Regions from separate parts of the Bacillus sp. SRI_025 genome, predicted to be linked through region 1. Evidence: riboswitches for the same ligand, from Rfam matches in the RefSeq annotation. Region 1 holds a riboswitch; each other region holds the start of a gene.

Region 1 (5,395 bases):
CCGCTCATATGCTGTTCATTCATTTTGATTCCATCCCTTCAGGTCATTTGTACGTTTTTATTATGAGCGAGATTTGAAAAAATACACAAAAAACCTCGCTTTGAAAGAAGCGAGGTTGCAGATTGTTGACAAAGGGCTAAAATGATCTTTATTTTAGCCCTTTGTCTTCCTTTCAGCGTGATAGAAAACCTTTGCATTCTAGGAAGGGCGAGTACCGGAGCAGAGCGAATTTGACATTCGTGAGCACCGGAGCGCAGAACTGACAAAGAATGCGAGGGTTTGTCTACATGCTGAAACCTCGCTTTGAAAGAAGCGAGGTTGAAATGTTGTTATTCAGATACAGGCAATACTGCACCGTCATATTTTTTGTCGATGAATTCTTTGATTTTATCAGAGTGAAGAACTTCCATTAATGCCTTGATCTTATCTGATTTTTCGTCACCTTTGCGAACCGCAACGATGTTTGCATATGGGTTGTTCTTTGTTTGCTCAAGTTCGATTGAATCTTTTTTCGGATTCAATTTATTTTGGATCGCATAGTTGACGTTGATAAATACAGCATCGCCTTCACTGTTTTCATAAGCTTTCGCAGTTAATTCAGGCGCGATTTTTTTGAATTTTAGGTTCTTTGGGTTTTCTTTAATGTTCTTTACTGTTGCGTTGATTGTATCAACCTTTGGATCAAGTTTGATGACACCAGCATTTTGCAGAAGGGCAAGCATACGGCCTTGTTCAGCTACGTTGTTTGTCATGATGATTGTTCCGCCGTTTGGAATATCTTTTACTGATTTGTATTTCTTAGAGTAGATACCGAAAGGCTCAAGGTGAACCGCACCAGCACTCACTAGGTTATAATCTTTGTTTGATTTATTTTCTTCGTTTAAGTAAGGGATATGTTGGAAAAAGTTCGCATCCACTTCTTTTTCAGCTAACGCTTTGTTGTACATTTTATAATCGCTAAGTACTTTCACTTTTAAATCGTAGCCTTTTTCTTTTAGAAGTGGTTTTGCTTCTTCAAGAATTTCGGCATGCGGCGTTTTTGATGCGGCAACCGTAATGGTTTTGCTTTCACTTGCGTTATTAGATGAACCGCACGCAGCTAAAATACCTGCAAATGCTAGAAATAGTGCACTTAAAATCAATTTCTTCATGAATAAATCCTCCCTTAACGTTTATCAATTTTATTTGTAATCAAATCACCGATTATTTGAATAATAAAGACGATGATGAGAATAAACACAGTGGCTACAAGTGTGACATCTGTATTACCAGATTGGTACCCTTCCACATAGGCGAGGTCACCAAGTCCGCCTGCTCCAATTGCACCTGCAATCGCAGTAGAGCCAATTAGAGCAATCGCTGTTACGGTAATACCTGAAATAAGGGCTGGCAATGATTCTGGCAGCAATACTTTGAAAATGATTGTCGATGTTTTTGCTCCCATTGATCGTGCTGCTTCAATGACTCCTTTGTCTACCTCACGCAGTGCAATTTCGACAAGACGTGCATAGAATGGAGCTGACCCTATGACAAGGGCAGGGAGTGCTGCATTTGGACCAAGAATCGTGCCCATAATGAGTTTTGTAAATCCTAATAATAGAATGATTAGAATGATAAAAGGAATCGATCTGAAAATATTGACGACTGCCCCAATGACGGTGTTAATCGGTTTATTTTCCCAAAGACCGCCTTTTCCTGTAAGGAAGAGCAGGAGCCCTAGGATAATCCCGATGACAAAGGCAAATGCCAATGAAATCAGTGTCATATAAACTGTTTCTCCTGTTGCACTCCAGATGACGTCTAAATCAACGTTCGGAAACCATTTCTCAAACATATGTCATCACCTCGATTTCAACCTGTTTGCTTTGGATATAGGCGATGGCTTTTTCTACCTCGGTCTCTTCTCCATTAATGTGGATAAAGAGTGTTCCAAACGCGCCTTCCTGCGTTTGAGAAATCTTCCCTTGAAGGATGTTCACATCGACATGAAACGATCGAATGATTTCTGTGATCAGTGGCTGCTCGGCAGAATCACCGATAAAGGACAACCGTACGACCTGACCTTCTTTTACTCGCTCTAGGACGTGCTCGATTGTTTCTTTCGCTTCCTCTGGTTCCGCAAGCTGTTTCACAAATCGCTTCGTCATTTCTTCCTTCGGCTGTCTGAAGACGCGCAATACTTCGCCTTCTTCGACAATACGTCCATTTTCCATGACTGCGACGCGATGACAAATTTTGCGAATGACGTGCATTTCATGTGTAATGAGCACAATCGTGAGCCCTAACCGTTTATTGATATCGGCCAAAAGCTCAAGGATTGAATCGGTCGTTTGCGGATCTAGCGCAGATGTCGCTTCGTCACATAGAAGAACCTTTGGATCATTCGCTAATGCTCTCGCAATGCCGACACGCTGTTTTTGCCCGCCGCTCAGCTGAGACGGGTATGCATTTTCTTTTCCTTCTAAACCGACCAATTTAATCAGTTCATTCGCACGTTCTCTCCGTTTCGATGTCGGTACACCTGCGATCTCAAGCGGGAACATAATGTTTTGTCTCACCGTTCTTGACCAAAGTAAATTAAAGTGCTGGAAGATCATGCTGATTTCTTGTCTTGCTTTCCGAAGTTTCGCATTCGATACTTCATTGATCCGGTTGCCTGCCACTTCAACAATTCCTTCTGTTGGCAGCTCCAGACCGTTTAATAGGCGAATAAGCGAGCTTTTTCCTGCACCGCTATACCCGATAATTCCGAATATTTCACCTTTATCAATATCCAAGTTGACGTCTTTCACGGCATCAACATTTCCGCTTTTTGAATGATACGTTTTTGATACATTCTGTAAATGAATCACAGTCTGATCACCTGCTTTCTTGCTGAATCTATAGGTTTCCATCACATACGTTATTTATTCTTCTTTCTGTCATGACTCTAGCCTGACGTCAGGTCAGTAAAAAAGACCTAACTGCAACGCAAGCAGAAAGGCCTTTTATGTCAATTACGCCTTTCTCTCATCTTTCAAAGCGCTGCGGCTTTGAGTGAATTGGCACCAATTTCAGCTATGCTGACGGTTGCCGGGTTTCATAGGGCACGTCCCTCCACCTCTCTTAATAAGAGAAAATATGTTGTTTTATGTGATGTTCATGTTTTTACTAACGTAGAATATCATGCTATCTGAGATATGTCAACGCTGTAAATCGCTAATTTCCAAGTAAACAACTACGTTATCATTTTTCGAAAAAAACCGTTCGTCAGCCAAAGCACTGCCTCTAGTCTAAGGAGCGCACGGAATGACCCTTTGACTTTGACTTGTCCTCTGCTGATTAACTGCTGTAAGGACATATCTCCATCTAATAATTGTAGAATCTCTTTCCTCTCACCATAAAAGATGAGATCCGATAACTCAATTGCAGGTAGTTTCTTCACTTCACCACGTTCATCCACAATCAATGTACAAGAGTCAGTTTCCGCCTCAAATGTAATCTTCAAGGATGATGATGAGAGCAGCGGTTTTAATAATAAACGCTGCCCTGTGTTACCATGGGCTTTCACATTTTCCACATGTATAACCTCCCTGTCATTTGGTTATACATAACATTTCTCTACAAACATCTTCTTGTCCTTTATAAATAACTCGACAAATTTTCAAATGAATTTCTTGAAATATGACAAAAAACCGCTTTATTTAGCGGTTTCAATCATTTCATGAAGATATGGAACTGAGTGAAAGGCATAGCCTTTTTGCACCAATTCTCCTTTTTTAAAAAGTAGAAAGCAAGGAACACTCTCGATCTCAAATGCTTTTGCAAAGCCTGGTGAGTAGTTTAAATTGTTTTCGTAAAATGGTACATCCGGCTGCATGGCGTCTACGACTGCCAGCATTTTCTTTGCCAGCTGGCATGTTCCACAAAACGGTGTATATAAGTATAAAAGAAATAAATCGTCCTCTATCTCTTTGAATTCGTGTTCTTCAATCTCTTTCATATACGTCCACCCTCATAAATATTTCGAATGAACATCAATGTTTGCAGCTAATAGGATAGATGCAATGTGGGCTGACGGTGAAGCGGCCACTTCGCGGTACGTTCTGTCGACAAAAAGATGAAGTGCTTCAGGGAATTCTTTTCGAAATTGCTTCCGCAGTTTGTCGCCTGCATCGTCACTGTCTGCTAGTATGTAAACGTCTTTCCCCACTAAATCGTCCACAAGCTGGTCCAGCTTCGATGTACTGATCGTGCCATTGGTGCAAATGATGGTAACAGGTTCACTTATGACTTCTTTCAGCTTTTGTTTATCTGTTTTACCTTCTACAATGATGACCTTTTCTATCTCGACATTCATCACGATCACCCGGCCCTTTTGACGTTGATTCACTTCTTCCTTAGATTACAATCTTTCATCCAGGTTGTAAAGATTGGGCGCCTCGTCATCAAAAAGACTGCAGTTTTTGTTCACTGCAGTCTCCTCTGTGATTAGCACCACCCATTTTCATCGTCACAGTCTACATATTTTTCTGTCCCATCGGTCAACGTATCCGTTAGACGATAAAAACGATTTTGATCATAGGAATATCCCGATTTCAGCTCATATTGGTTTTCACTAATCATTGTGCCAATCTCTTCATTTTGATGATAAAGCACCATGCCGCTTTCTTTGAATCGTCCAGTGACATGCTCTGTTATATCCACCTGTTCTTTTTGAAAAGACAAATTGGACACCCCCCATAAAGGTAGAGTGTCCAATTTCACATGAATTAGTCTTCTTTTGTCATTTCTTCATATTGCTCAGCAGTCATTAAGTTCTCGATTTCAGATGCATCAGCTGGTTCTACAACGATCATCCATGCTTTTTCATATGGAGAGTCGTTGACGAATTCTGGGCTGTCATCCAGCTCATCGTTCACTTCGACGATTGTGCCATTGATCGGTGCATAAAGTTCAGAAACTGTTTTCACTGATTCTACACTTCCGAAAGGCTCGTCCGCTGTGATTTTGTCTCCTACTTCAGGAAGCTCAACGAACACGATATCGCCCAGCTCAGATTGAGCAAAATGCGTAATACCGATACGCACCTTATCTCCTTCTACTTTGACCCATTCATGTTCTTCTGAATAACGTAAATCTTTTGGTGTGCTCATTCAATACCCCTCCAGTCTTTTCTTACAATCTATATTGAAGATACCACAATCTGAATGAAAGTTACATCATTTCCAGACGCTTTTAAATGTATCTTCGTTAAATCCAACTGTTACTCGTTTACCGTCTGTTGTAATCGGGCGCTTGATCAGCATTCCGTTAGACGCGAGTAATTCTAGCTGCTCGTCCTCTGACATTGCAGGAAGTTGATCTTTCAGCTGCAGCTCCCGGTATTTTTGTCCGCTTGTATTAAAGAATTTCT
Region 2 (5,395 bases), on a different contig from region 1:
GAACTGAATTTTTTAATACGTAACGTAATAGGAGAAGCATTTTTTGCATAATCTCTTAACGTTGAGACGACCTCAGCCGCTTCTAGATCCGTTAATTCAAAAGGTGTTCTTAATGTTAAATGAGGCGGTATGAGTGCATAGTTCGGATCATAACGCTTCCGGTAAGAGTTCGCAATATCTTGCAATTTTTTTGATGGAAATATAACAACTCCGTATTTCATCATGTTCCCTCCTGAATAAGAAAGTATTTATTATTATTTATTATAACAAAATTCAGTTGATTAACGAATATGGGAGCATTCTTTTTAACGAAGGCGCAATGAGCGGCTGCCAATACGTCCATTTATGATCCCCTTCGAATGTCTCAAATAAATAATCCGCTCCAGATTGTTCAAGAAGGGCCTTTAAATCATCATTCGGCTGAACAAAATCAAGCACCTGGCCATCTGTTGTTTTCACAGCGGTTTCCTCCAGCCCAATTTGATGGATAATCGCATAATGAGAAAGGGCTGTCGACTGTTTGACGGCTTCTAGAACCGACTCGTCAACATAAGGGGACTGCAAAATCAGCCCGCCAAATAAAGAAGGATAATCAATGGCTGTCATGAGGGAAATCGTCGCACCCAGTGAATCACCAATAAACGTACGTCCTGATCCAATTTGATAGGTTGGATAGTGTTCATCAATATAAGGAACCAGTTCATTAGCTAAAAAGCGTTTATACGCTTCAAACTTTGTGCCGTCTGGATGATACGTGTTCCGTCTCTCCGTAACATTTTCATAAGGGACACCAATGATAATCGAGCGTTCCATTTCTTTGTTCTGCATCAATTCTTCTGCCTGTCTGCCTATTTTGCCTAGGCGGAAATAATCATGACCATCCTGGGCAATGATGACATGATATGTATAAAGGGGGGAGTAATTGACTGGCAAATAGATCAAAATAGTCATGTCCGCCCCAAGTTCTTTTGACTGTAAGGTTTCTTCTTGAATGATTCCTGTTTTCTTCACCATAATCCATTCCTCCAGCTAACCAAATTCATCATAAAGTGAAACGTTTCCATTCATTGTAACACGAAAAACAGCGTTGTTCCTATATGCTAACATGCAATCAAACCGTATAACATCGATTCTGTTATAAAATACAGAAAATTTTAATTAATCATGACATTTCCCCTTGAAAAATGAGATTTAATGGGTTACAGTATTAAGAATTAGAACAGACAGACAACACATTCTTATCGTGAGAGGTGGAGGGACTGGCCCTTTGAAACCTCAGCAACCGGTATGCATCACTTCATGTGATGTACCAAGGTGCTAAATCCAGCAAGCAGCTTTTTTGCTTGGAAGATAAGAGGAAGCGATTAAACCCCTTCTTCTTATGAAGAAGGGGTTTTCTGTTTTGAAATCAGATTTTTACTTAGGATGGTGTCAAATGACAGAACATGTGGAAACGAAATTAGCGCAGATTGGAAACCGTAGCGAAGAGGTGACTGGCACTGTCAGTCCTCCCGTTTACCTTTCGACAGCATACAGACATAGAGGTATAGGGGAATCTACAGGATTTGATTATATTCGAACGAAAAACCCAACAAGACAGCTCGTAGAGGATGCAATTGCTTCACTCGAAGAAGGGACGGCCGGTTTTGCCTTCAGTTCGGGAATGGCTGCGATTCAAACGATTATGGCTCTATTTGAAAGTGGAGATGAACTCATCGTCTCTTCAGACCTATATGGCGGTACATACCGTTTGTTTGAAAACGAATGGAAAAAATACGGCTTACGTTTTCTTTATGATGATTTTTCAGATGAAGACTGTTTACGCTCTAAAATCACGCCAAACACAAAAGCGGTCTTTATTGAAACACCGACAAATCCACTGATGCAGGAAGCAGATATTCAAAAAATAGCGAAGATTGCAAAAGAACATGGCGCTTTGGTGATTGTCGATAATACTTTTTACACACCGGTCTTGCAAAAGCCGATTACGCTTGGAGCAGACATTGTCATTCATAGCGCAACCAAATATTTAGGCGGACATAATGATGTTCTTGCAGGGCTTGTGGTGACAAAAGGAGAGCAGCTGTCTGAAGACATGTTCCAGCATCAAAACGCGATTGGAGCGGTTCTATCACCATTTGACTCATGGCTTTTAATGAGAGGAATGAAAACGCTGGCTCTTAGAATGCGTCAGCACGAGGCAAATGCGAAGGAGCTGGCTGAGTTTTTAAAGAAACAGCCAGAAATTCAAGATGTGCTTTATCCAGGAAAGGGAGGCATGCTGTCATTTCGAGTAGCTAAAGAGGACTGGGTCAATCCATTTTTAAAGCAGCTAAAAACGATTTGTTTTGCTGAAAGCCTTGGCGGAGTCGAAAGCTTCATTACGTATCCTGCAACGCAAACGCACATGGATATCCCAGAAGAAATTCGCATTGCAAACGGTGTATGTAACAAGCTGCTCCGTTTCTCTGTTGGCATCGAGCATGTAGATGACCTGAAAGCAGACCTGAAACAGGCACTATCACAAGTAAAAGAGGAGGTACACGCCAAATGACCACACACGATTGGACACTCGAAACACAACTCGTTCATAATGCGTTTAAAACAGACCGTTCAACAGGTGCAGTCAGTGTACCGATTCAGCATGCATCCACATTTCATCAAAGCAGCTTCGATGAATTTGGTCAATATGACTACTCGAGATCGGGGACTCCGACACGTCAAGCATTAGAGGATACGATTGCGGCGCTGGAAGGAGGAACGAGAGGGCTTGCCTTTGCATCAGGCATGGCAGCCATTTCAACTGCTTTTCTTCTATTATCTAAGGGAGATCATGTGCTTGTCACAAGAGATGTGTATGGCGGGACTTTCCGAATGATCACTCAAGTTCTGTCGAGATTTGGAATTGAGCATACCTTTGTGGATATGACGGATTTGAATGAAGTCAAAAGAGGCATTCAATCGAATACAAAGGTCATTTACATGGAAACACCGTCAAATCCAACACTAGGCATTACAGATATTGAAGGTGTCGTACAGATTGCGAAAGAGCATGACTGTTTGACTTTCTTAGATAATACGTTTTTAACGCCTGCCCTTCAGCGTCCGCTGGACCTTGGTGTGGATGTTGTTCTGCATAGTGCAACGAAATTTTTAAGCGGCCACAGTGATGTGCTGTCAGGCTTAGCCGTGGTAAAAGATGAGAAGCTGGGAGAGGAACTCTATTCACTGCAAAACTCCTTCGGTGCGGTTCTTGGCGTGCAGGACTGCTGGCTTGTGTTAAGAGGGTTAAAAACCCTTCAGGTGAGATTAGAAAAAGCAAGCCAAACGGCCTTCGAACTAGCTTCATTTCTTAAAGAACACCCTGCGGTGAAAAAAGTATACTATCCAGGCTTAGATGATCACCCGGGTGCAGATATTCAGCGAAAGCAGGCAAGCGGAGCAGGGGCTGTTCTCTCATTTGAACTAGAAAACCAAGCGGCAGTCAAAGAATTGGTGGATGCCGTCACATTACCTGTATTCGCCGTCAGCCTCGGTGCCGTTGAATCGATTCTGTCATATCCAGCCAAAATGTCACATGCGGCTATGCCAAAAGAAGAAAGAGAAAAAAGAGGGATTACAGATGGGCTGCTTCGTTTAAGTGTAGGTGTCGAAAACGGAGAAGACCTCAAACGCGACTTCAAACAAGCACTTGATCAGTTAAAGCCCGTCCTTGTGAACCAATCATAAAGAAGGAGAGAAAAAAGCCGGCACAGCCGCCGGCTTTTTGACCTTTTTTGAACAAAACCATTGACGCTTTATTATTATGGTTATATAATAGAGACTGTCAGTAACAGAAAGCCCAGAACTGATACATAACCCGATTCCGTAGCTCAGCTGGGAGAGCGCTACCTTGACAGGGTAGAGGTCGCTGGTTCGAGCCCAGTCGGAATCATATGAAAAGACGTTGATGAAAAGCCATTCTTGAATTATTCAAGGATGGCTTTTGTCTATTTAAAATGAAAAAGTTCTTAAAATCACATTGATAACAATGCAATAAATGAAAATAGCATACCACTGTCCTTCCCTATTTGCACATGTATCTGAAGGACGAAAGCTGCCATTAAGTTGATGGGTGTAGCGTTTCTGACGATGCAGGTATCAAAAGCCCAAGTTTGAGCGCTGAGAAACTGTTAGGGACACTTGACACAGTAGGCTTGTTTGGAGAATAACCAACGGCAAATAGGGTGACACATACGGATACCATAAGCTTGATACACTATCAAGATGATCAGTCGCCTGTCTGAGTTTGTTTATTTTTTTTACAAGCAAATTCAGGAAGACAACTTGTTCAGCCGTTGTCCATTGCTTTCAACCTATCAAGTCAAAAAGCAAACGACAAGTCAAGACTAATAACGAAAGTAAATGATTTAGTGATTCAGAATTCAAGTTCAATCTTATTTTGTTTTTAACTAATATTTAGTAGCAATTTCATCGGGATTTATATACTCTCTTGGATGTGGAATCTTTCTAAAGTAATTCATGTGCTTCTCCATATCTCCAAAATTCATGAGAAAATCTTTAAGCTCTTCAACCGAATTTCTATTAAATAAAGATTTTGTTGACTCCGCGTGCTTTTCAGACTTTAAATTTCTTAATAAACTGATCTTACTTCTAAATTCTTTATGTTGATAAGTTACTGGAAACCATCCGTAAAGTGAGCTTCTAGATCTGATAAAATAGTGTAATAAAATATCAATATCAATCAGTTCTTTTTTATATTTTCCTGCTCTTTCAACTAACAAGTCAGCTTGCAAGCAGACAGTACGTAAATTAAGTTTTTCCATTCTATAGTCTAATGATCTTAGATTAAATCTGAAGATTGATAAATCAATTTCTTGTCCATAAGTGACTTCCTCTAAATCAAATTCAGCATTTAATAGATCAGCCATAATATTATAATATTTATACTTGTTTAATAATAGAAAAGAATAAAGAATAAGCTCATGTATAAGGAATTTAACATGATCAAATTCAATTTCATAAGTTGTTCTTGAAGTGAGTGGTTTAGTATAGGTGAAAGATTTTTCAAAAAAGTCTTTAAGATTATCTGAATTAATTTTATCAGCTTCTATTAAAATTTCTAAAAACTCGATGAAGTCTGTTTTCAAAGGTTTCGAATTTTCTATTCTTTCAACTATCTTATCATCAAGCTCATGAAAATCGACATTGGTGAAATGCAATGATGCCAGTTCTTCTAAGAAAGCTTCTTGAAACTGCATTGACATCACCCGAAGTCGATTAGGATTTTTGTCTAGGGCTGAGCGCATCTGTTTTAAAATATTTTGTGTTTTGTAATGATTTATTTCTTGTTCAAATAAATAAGAAGGAACTTTTCCAAGAGCAGGTTTTTTAT
Region 3 (5,395 bases), on a different contig from region 1:
CTTGAATAGAAGGTGAAGAAATGGAATTCCAGCAATCAGATGTGTTGAAACAATTACCGAAACAATTTTTTGCGTCCCTTGTCCAAAAGGTGCAGAAAAAAGTGCAGGAAGGGGCAGATATCATTAATTTGGGGCAGGGAAATCCTGATCAGCCAACTCCTCCGCACATTGTAAAAGCCATGCAGGAAGCGGTAGCAAAACCTGAAAATCATCAATACTCCTCATTCCGTGGAACAGCGAAATTAAAAAAGGCCGCTGCCGCTTTTTATGAAAGAGAATATGGCGTTACGCTTGATCCAAAGACGGAAATTGCGATTTTATTTGGCGGGAAAGCAGGGCTTGTTGAGCTGCCTCAATGCCTGCTGAATCCGGGTGATACGCTTCTCGTCCCTGACCCAGGTTATCCTGATTATTGGTCAGGTGCTGTACTTGCTGGAGCTCATATGGTGACCATGCCACTTCTTGAAAAAAATGATTTTTTACCTGACTACGATTTGCTGCCTGAGGATGATAAGAAAAAGGCGAAATTAATGTACTTAAATTACCCCAACAATCCGACGGGGGCTACGGCAAGCCGTTCATTTTTTGAAGAAACCGTGACATTTGCGAAAGATCACAAGCTTTGTGTTGTTCATGATTTTGCATATGGCGGCATTGGATTTGATGGAGAAAAGCCGATCAGCTTTCTGCAAGTAGATGGAGCGAAAGAGACGGGAATAGAAATTTACACATTGTCTAAAACGTACAATATGGCAGGGTGGAGAGTAGGATTTGCAGCAGGTAATCCGTCTGTTATTGAAGCGATTGAGCTTTATCAGGATCATTTGTTTGTCTCGTTGTTTAAAGCCACGCAAGATGCAGCAGCGGAAGCCCTATTAAGCGATCAAACGTGCGTACGGGTGCAAAATGACCGATATGAGAAAAGACGGAATGTGTGGATAGCTGCCTGCAAAGAAATTGGCTGGGAAGTCAGTGCTCCAAAGGGATCATTTTTTGCTTGGTTAAAGGTGCCAGAAGGATATACATCTGAAGCCTTTTCTGATTTATTATTAGAAAAAGCGCATGTTGTTGTAGCGCCAGGTAATGGCTTTGGTGCTCACGGTGAAGGGTACGTGAGAGTAGGGCTTCTAACAAGCGAGGAGCGGTTACAAGAAGCTGCTCAGCGCATCGCTGCCTTGAAGCTGTTTGAAAAAAAGCCATTGACAACATAAAAAAATGGTGCGATAATTCAGGCAATATTTAAGAAAATTGAATATTCTTATCAAGAGTAGGCAGAGGGACTAGCCCAATGAAGCCCGGCAACCGACTTCCATGAAGCACGGTGCTAATTCTTGCAGCAAGCGCTGAGAGATAAGATTCGGATGAATAACACGAAATAACCTCTTTAAGGCGCTCAAGAAGCACTTGAAGAGGTTTTTTTATTGAACATATGCATGATGCAATCGAAAGGGGATTCCTAGTGAGTGAATTACTGGCAACATACGTATTAACACATCGAGAGGATGAACAAATAAATCGAAAAGCGGAGCAGATCGCGCTTGGTTTAACAGTTGGATCATGGACGGATTTGCCTCAGCTCAAAAAGGAGCAGCTTCAAAAGCATAAAGGCCGAGTTGAAAAAGTATTAGAAAAGGCTGCTCCAGCCGAAAATGGCCTTTATCAATCAGAGGTGACCATTGCTTATCCTGAGGCAAACTTTTCAGCAGATTTACCAGCTGTTTTCACGACGATTTTTGGAAAGCTTTCACTAGACGGAAAAGTGAAGCTAGTCGATATCCAATTTTCTGAAGAATTTAAAAAAAGCCTGCCAGGACCGGCATTTGGAATTGATGGCATACGAAATAAGGTAAATGTATTTGATCGTCCATTATTGATGAGTATTTTTAAAGGTGTTATCGGCCGTGATATGCAGGATTTAAAAGAGCAGCTCCGTTTACAGGCATTAGGCGAGGTTGACCTCATCAAAGACGATGAAATTTTATTTGAAAGTCCATTAGCTCCTTTTGAAGAGCGAATCAAAGAAGGAAAAGAGATTTTAAAAGAAATCTATGAAGAGACAGGACACCGCACGCTGTATGCTGTCAATTTAACGGGCAGAACCTTTGACCTGAGGGATCGAGCGAGAAAGGCCGCTGAACTTGGAGCAGATGCGCTCTTATTCAATGTCTTTGCTTACGGTCTTGATGTCATGCAAAGCTTAGCTGAGGATCCAGATATTCCACTGCCTATTATGGCGCATCCCGCAGTGAGTGGTGCATTGACATCCTCTACTGAATATGGATTCTCGCATTCTCTTCTTTTAGGCAAATTAAACCGATATGCTGGCGCTGATCTGAGCCTCTTTCCCTCACCTTATGGATCGGTTGCACTTCCGAAAAAGGATGCCCTTGGAATCTATGAAGCTTGCGTGAAAGAGGATACGGTTCAAAAAACATTCCCTGTCCCGTCAGCAGGCATTCATCCAGGAATGGTTCCAGTATTGATCAAAGATTTTGGAATTGATCATGTGATTAACGCAGGTGGAGGCATTCACGGACATCCGCGGGGAGCCATCGGCGGAGGGAAGGCATTTCGTTCGATCATTGATGCCGTTATACAGGAAGAGTCTATCCAAGATAAGGCGGCTTCCTGCCAAGACTTAAAAGCGGCACTTGATCTTTGGGGAAGGGTAGCAGAATAATGAAAAAACCAATTGTGTGTTGTGATTTTGATGGAACAATTACAAAAAATGATAATATCATCCGCATCATGAAACAGTTTGCACCGAGTGAATGGACGAAACTGAAGGATGGTGTCCTGTCAAAGGAAATTACCATTCAAGAAGGCGTCGGGCAGATGTTTCAATTACTGACAAGTGATCAGAAGGAAGCCATTCAATCATTTATTTTAGAGGATACAGAGATTCGAGAAGGATTTAAGGAATTTGTGGATGAGGTAAAAAAAGCAGACATTCCTTTCTATGTACTTAGTGGGGGGATGGACTTTTTTGTCTACCCCATCCTCGAAGGCATTGTCGATCGAGACGATATTTATTGCAATCATGCATCATTTGGGGAAGAGCATATTCAGATTGAATGGCCGCATGCCTGCGATACGCAATGTCAAAATGGATGCGGATGCTGCAAGCCCTCAATCATTCGAAACCTGACTCATGAGGATGATTTCATCATCATGATCGGAGATTCAGTGACTGATGTGGAGGCGGCGAAACATGCAGATCTTACGTTTGCGCGCGACTACTTGCTCAATGAATGTCAAGAGCTCGGGCTCGTACATAAGGAGTTTGACACATTTGTTGATCTACACGCGCAATTTGTTCAAATAAAGGAAGTGAAGGAATGGCAGACGCAAAGAGCAAACGCTGGCAGGAGCTAGCAGACGTTAAACGTGAACTGGCCCAAAGAGACTGGTTTTTCGGAACAAGCGGTAATTTATCGATCAAGGTGTCGGATGATCCAATCACGTTTTTGGTGACGGCAAGCGGCAAAGATAAACGAAAAGAAACAAATGAAGATTTTGTGCTAGTAAATGCGGCAGGCCAGCCCCATGATCCGAACGAGACGCTTAGGCCATCAGCTGAAACACTGCTTCACACGTACGTGTATGAACGGACGAAAGCAGGCTGCTGTCTCCATGTCCACACCATTGATAATAATGTGATGTCAGAGCTGTATGGGGATAAGGGAGAGATTCGTTTTAAAGGCAACGAAATCATCAAAGCGCTTGGTTATTGGGAAGAGGATGCAGAAGTGTCGATTCCGATTATTGAAAATCCAGCTCATATTCCGCATCTTGCAGAGCAATTTGCCAAACATCTGACACTAGAGGCGTCATCTGGTGCTGTACTCATTCGCAATCATGGCATCACGGTCTGGGGAAAAACAGCCTTTGAAGCAAAACGAGTATTAGAAGCATATGAATTTTTATTTAGCTATCACTTAAAATTAGCGCTGTATCAACAGCAGCTTGTAAGATAAAAAGGAGGAAAAGCACATGGCGACGATTTTGATTCACAATGAAGAGAACACATTACTTGAGAACGAGCAAGAGGTTGCATCATATTTAGAAAACCAAGGGGTTATTTATGAGCATTGGGATATTGAAAAGCTGCCAAACCGTTTATCAGAAAAGTATGATTTAACCGATGAGGAAAAGGAAGAGATTTTGACTGTTTTCCAAAAGGAAATCCAAAGTATTTCTGAAAAAAGAGGGTACAAAGCGCAGGATGTGATTTCATTATCTGATGCCACGCCAAATCTTGATGAGCTGCTCCAAAACTTTAAACGTGAGCATCACCATACAGATGATGAAGTACGCTTTATTGTGAGCGGGCACGGAATCTTTGCTATTCAAGGCAAGGATGGCGTCTTTTTTGATGTAAGATTGAACCCAGGTGATTTAATTTCTGTTCCGCCAAACATCCGTCATTACTTTACACTTCAAGAGGATCGCAAAGTGGTCGCAGTTCGCATATTTGTCACAACTGAGGGCTGGGTGCCAATTTACGAGGAAGAAACGGTTTAATGATAGAGCTGATCATTCCGCATGAGGCGGAAGATCAGCTTTTTTTTAGGAAATTAGACATAAAATGTGAAAGAAAATAGTTGATTTTGATCTTCTGTATAGGATAAAATTCTGTTTAATCAATGTGACAGTCCTGTCCAAATTTGAAGTTTACCCCCAAATTTGATTGGGTAAAAGGTCTTTAGGCTGTAAAAAATTAAATAAAATAAGCATATTTAATTTAATTTACAAATAAAGTATAATTTTGGTGTCGGATCATTTTGAGCATAGACAGTCGAAATCATTGCGGGAGCTGAGATCATGAATATTTATGTAAGGAAAGAACAATTGCTGATGTCCATTGATGAGAAGAGAAAACAGATGGTAGAAGCTGCTCAAGTGGAAGGGTACACTGGTGAGATGACAATTAAATATAGTCAAGAACTGGACAACCTGATGAATGAGTATCAGCATCTTCTTTTTCATGAGAAACAATCTGCCCCCTCCTTTCATGATCTTGTGTCTCAAATGAGTCTTTTATCTGTGAACCGCCCCTCTTATTGACATGAAAAACCGGTCTTGCATAAGCAAAACCGGCTGACATCTTCAGCTATGCTGAGTGAGCAGAAGGAAGCATGATCATAACAGTCGTTCCTTTATTCACTTCGCTATGAATATCAATTGTTCCGCCATACATCGAAATGATTCGTTTACACACGACAAGCCCAAGACCCGTGCCTTTTTCCTTCGACGTAATAAAGGGGAGGAAGATGTGCTTTAACATCTCTTCTGGTATGCCTTCACCTGTATCCGCTACTTTAATGATGACATGTTCTTTTTCAGCTTCGATCACAATCTTCAAATGACCGCCGTTTGGCATCGCTTCTAAAGA

What was found. Region 1 has a riboswitch for S-adenosylmethionine ahead of AC20OE_RS00870 (methionine ABC transporter ATP-binding protein). Riboswitches for the same ligand answer to the same signal wherever they lie in the genome.
Region 2: it holds a riboswitch for S-adenosylmethionine, as region 1 does, so the genes downstream of both, AC20OE_RS10850 (methionine biosynthesis PLP-dependent protein) here and AC20OE_RS00870 (methionine ABC transporter ATP-binding protein) in region 1, are expected to answer to the same signal.
Region 3: it holds a riboswitch for S-adenosylmethionine, as region 1 does, so the genes downstream of both, mtnW (2,3-diketo-5-methylthiopentyl-1-phosphate enolase) here and AC20OE_RS00870 (methionine ABC transporter ATP-binding protein) in region 1, are expected to answer to the same signal.

The regions. Positions count from the first base shown of each region.
Region 1 is NZ_JBYEGB010000001.1:156,513-161,907, forward strand. Features, by position in the region: gene AC20OE_RS00855 (carboxymuconolactone decarboxylase family protein) at 1-23, opposite strand, end outside; gene metQ (methionine ABC transporter substrate-binding lipoprotein MetQ) at 330-1,151, opposite strand; gene AC20OE_RS00865 (methionine ABC transporter permease) at 1,166-1,834, opposite strand; gene AC20OE_RS00870 (methionine ABC transporter ATP-binding protein) at 1,827-2,852, opposite strand; SAM riboswitch class I at 3,007-3,115, opposite strand; gene AC20OE_RS00875 (SCP2 sterol-binding domain-containing protein) at 3,218-3,559, opposite strand; gene AC20OE_RS00880 (thioredoxin family protein) at 3,680-3,982, opposite strand; gene AC20OE_RS00885 (toprim domain-containing protein) at 3,995-4,339, opposite strand; gene AC20OE_RS00890 (YusG family protein) at 4,471-4,707, opposite strand; gene gcvH (glycine cleavage system protein GcvH) at 4,752-5,135, opposite strand; gene AC20OE_RS00900 (arsenate reductase family protein) at 5,202-5,395, opposite strand, start outside.
Region 2 is NZ_JBYEGB010000003.1:223,503-228,897, reverse strand. Features, by position in the region: gene AC20OE_RS10860 (YjcG family protein) at 1-221, opposite strand, end outside; gene AC20OE_RS10855 (alpha/beta hydrolase) at 274-1,014, opposite strand; SAM riboswitch class I at 1,236-1,357, shown strand; gene AC20OE_RS10850 (methionine biosynthesis PLP-dependent protein) at 1,436-2,554, shown strand; gene metC (cystathionine beta-lyase) at 2,551-3,729, shown strand; tRNA gene AC20OE_RS10840 (tRNA-Val) at 3,862-3,934, shown strand; gene AC20OE_RS10835 (toll/interleukin-1 receptor domain-containing protein) at 4,452-5,395, opposite strand, start outside.
Region 3 is NZ_JBYEGB010000003.1:104,624-110,018, reverse strand. Features, by position in the region: gene AC20OE_RS10210 (pyridoxal phosphate-dependent aminotransferase) at 21-1,211, shown strand; SAM riboswitch class I at 1,256-1,357, shown strand; gene mtnW (2,3-diketo-5-methylthiopentyl-1-phosphate enolase) at 1,460-2,680, shown strand; gene AC20OE_RS10200 (2-hydroxy-3-keto-5-methylthiopentenyl-1-phosphate phosphatase) at 2,680-3,375, shown strand; gene AC20OE_RS10195 (methylthioribulose 1-phosphate dehydratase) at 3,339-3,977, shown strand; gene AC20OE_RS10190 (1,2-dihydroxy-3-keto-5-methylthiopentene dioxygenase) at 3,994-4,524, shown strand; gene AC20OE_RS10185 (aspartyl-phosphate phosphatase Spo0E family protein) at 4,825-5,067, shown strand; gene kinD (sporulation kinase KinD) at 5,114-5,395, opposite strand, start outside.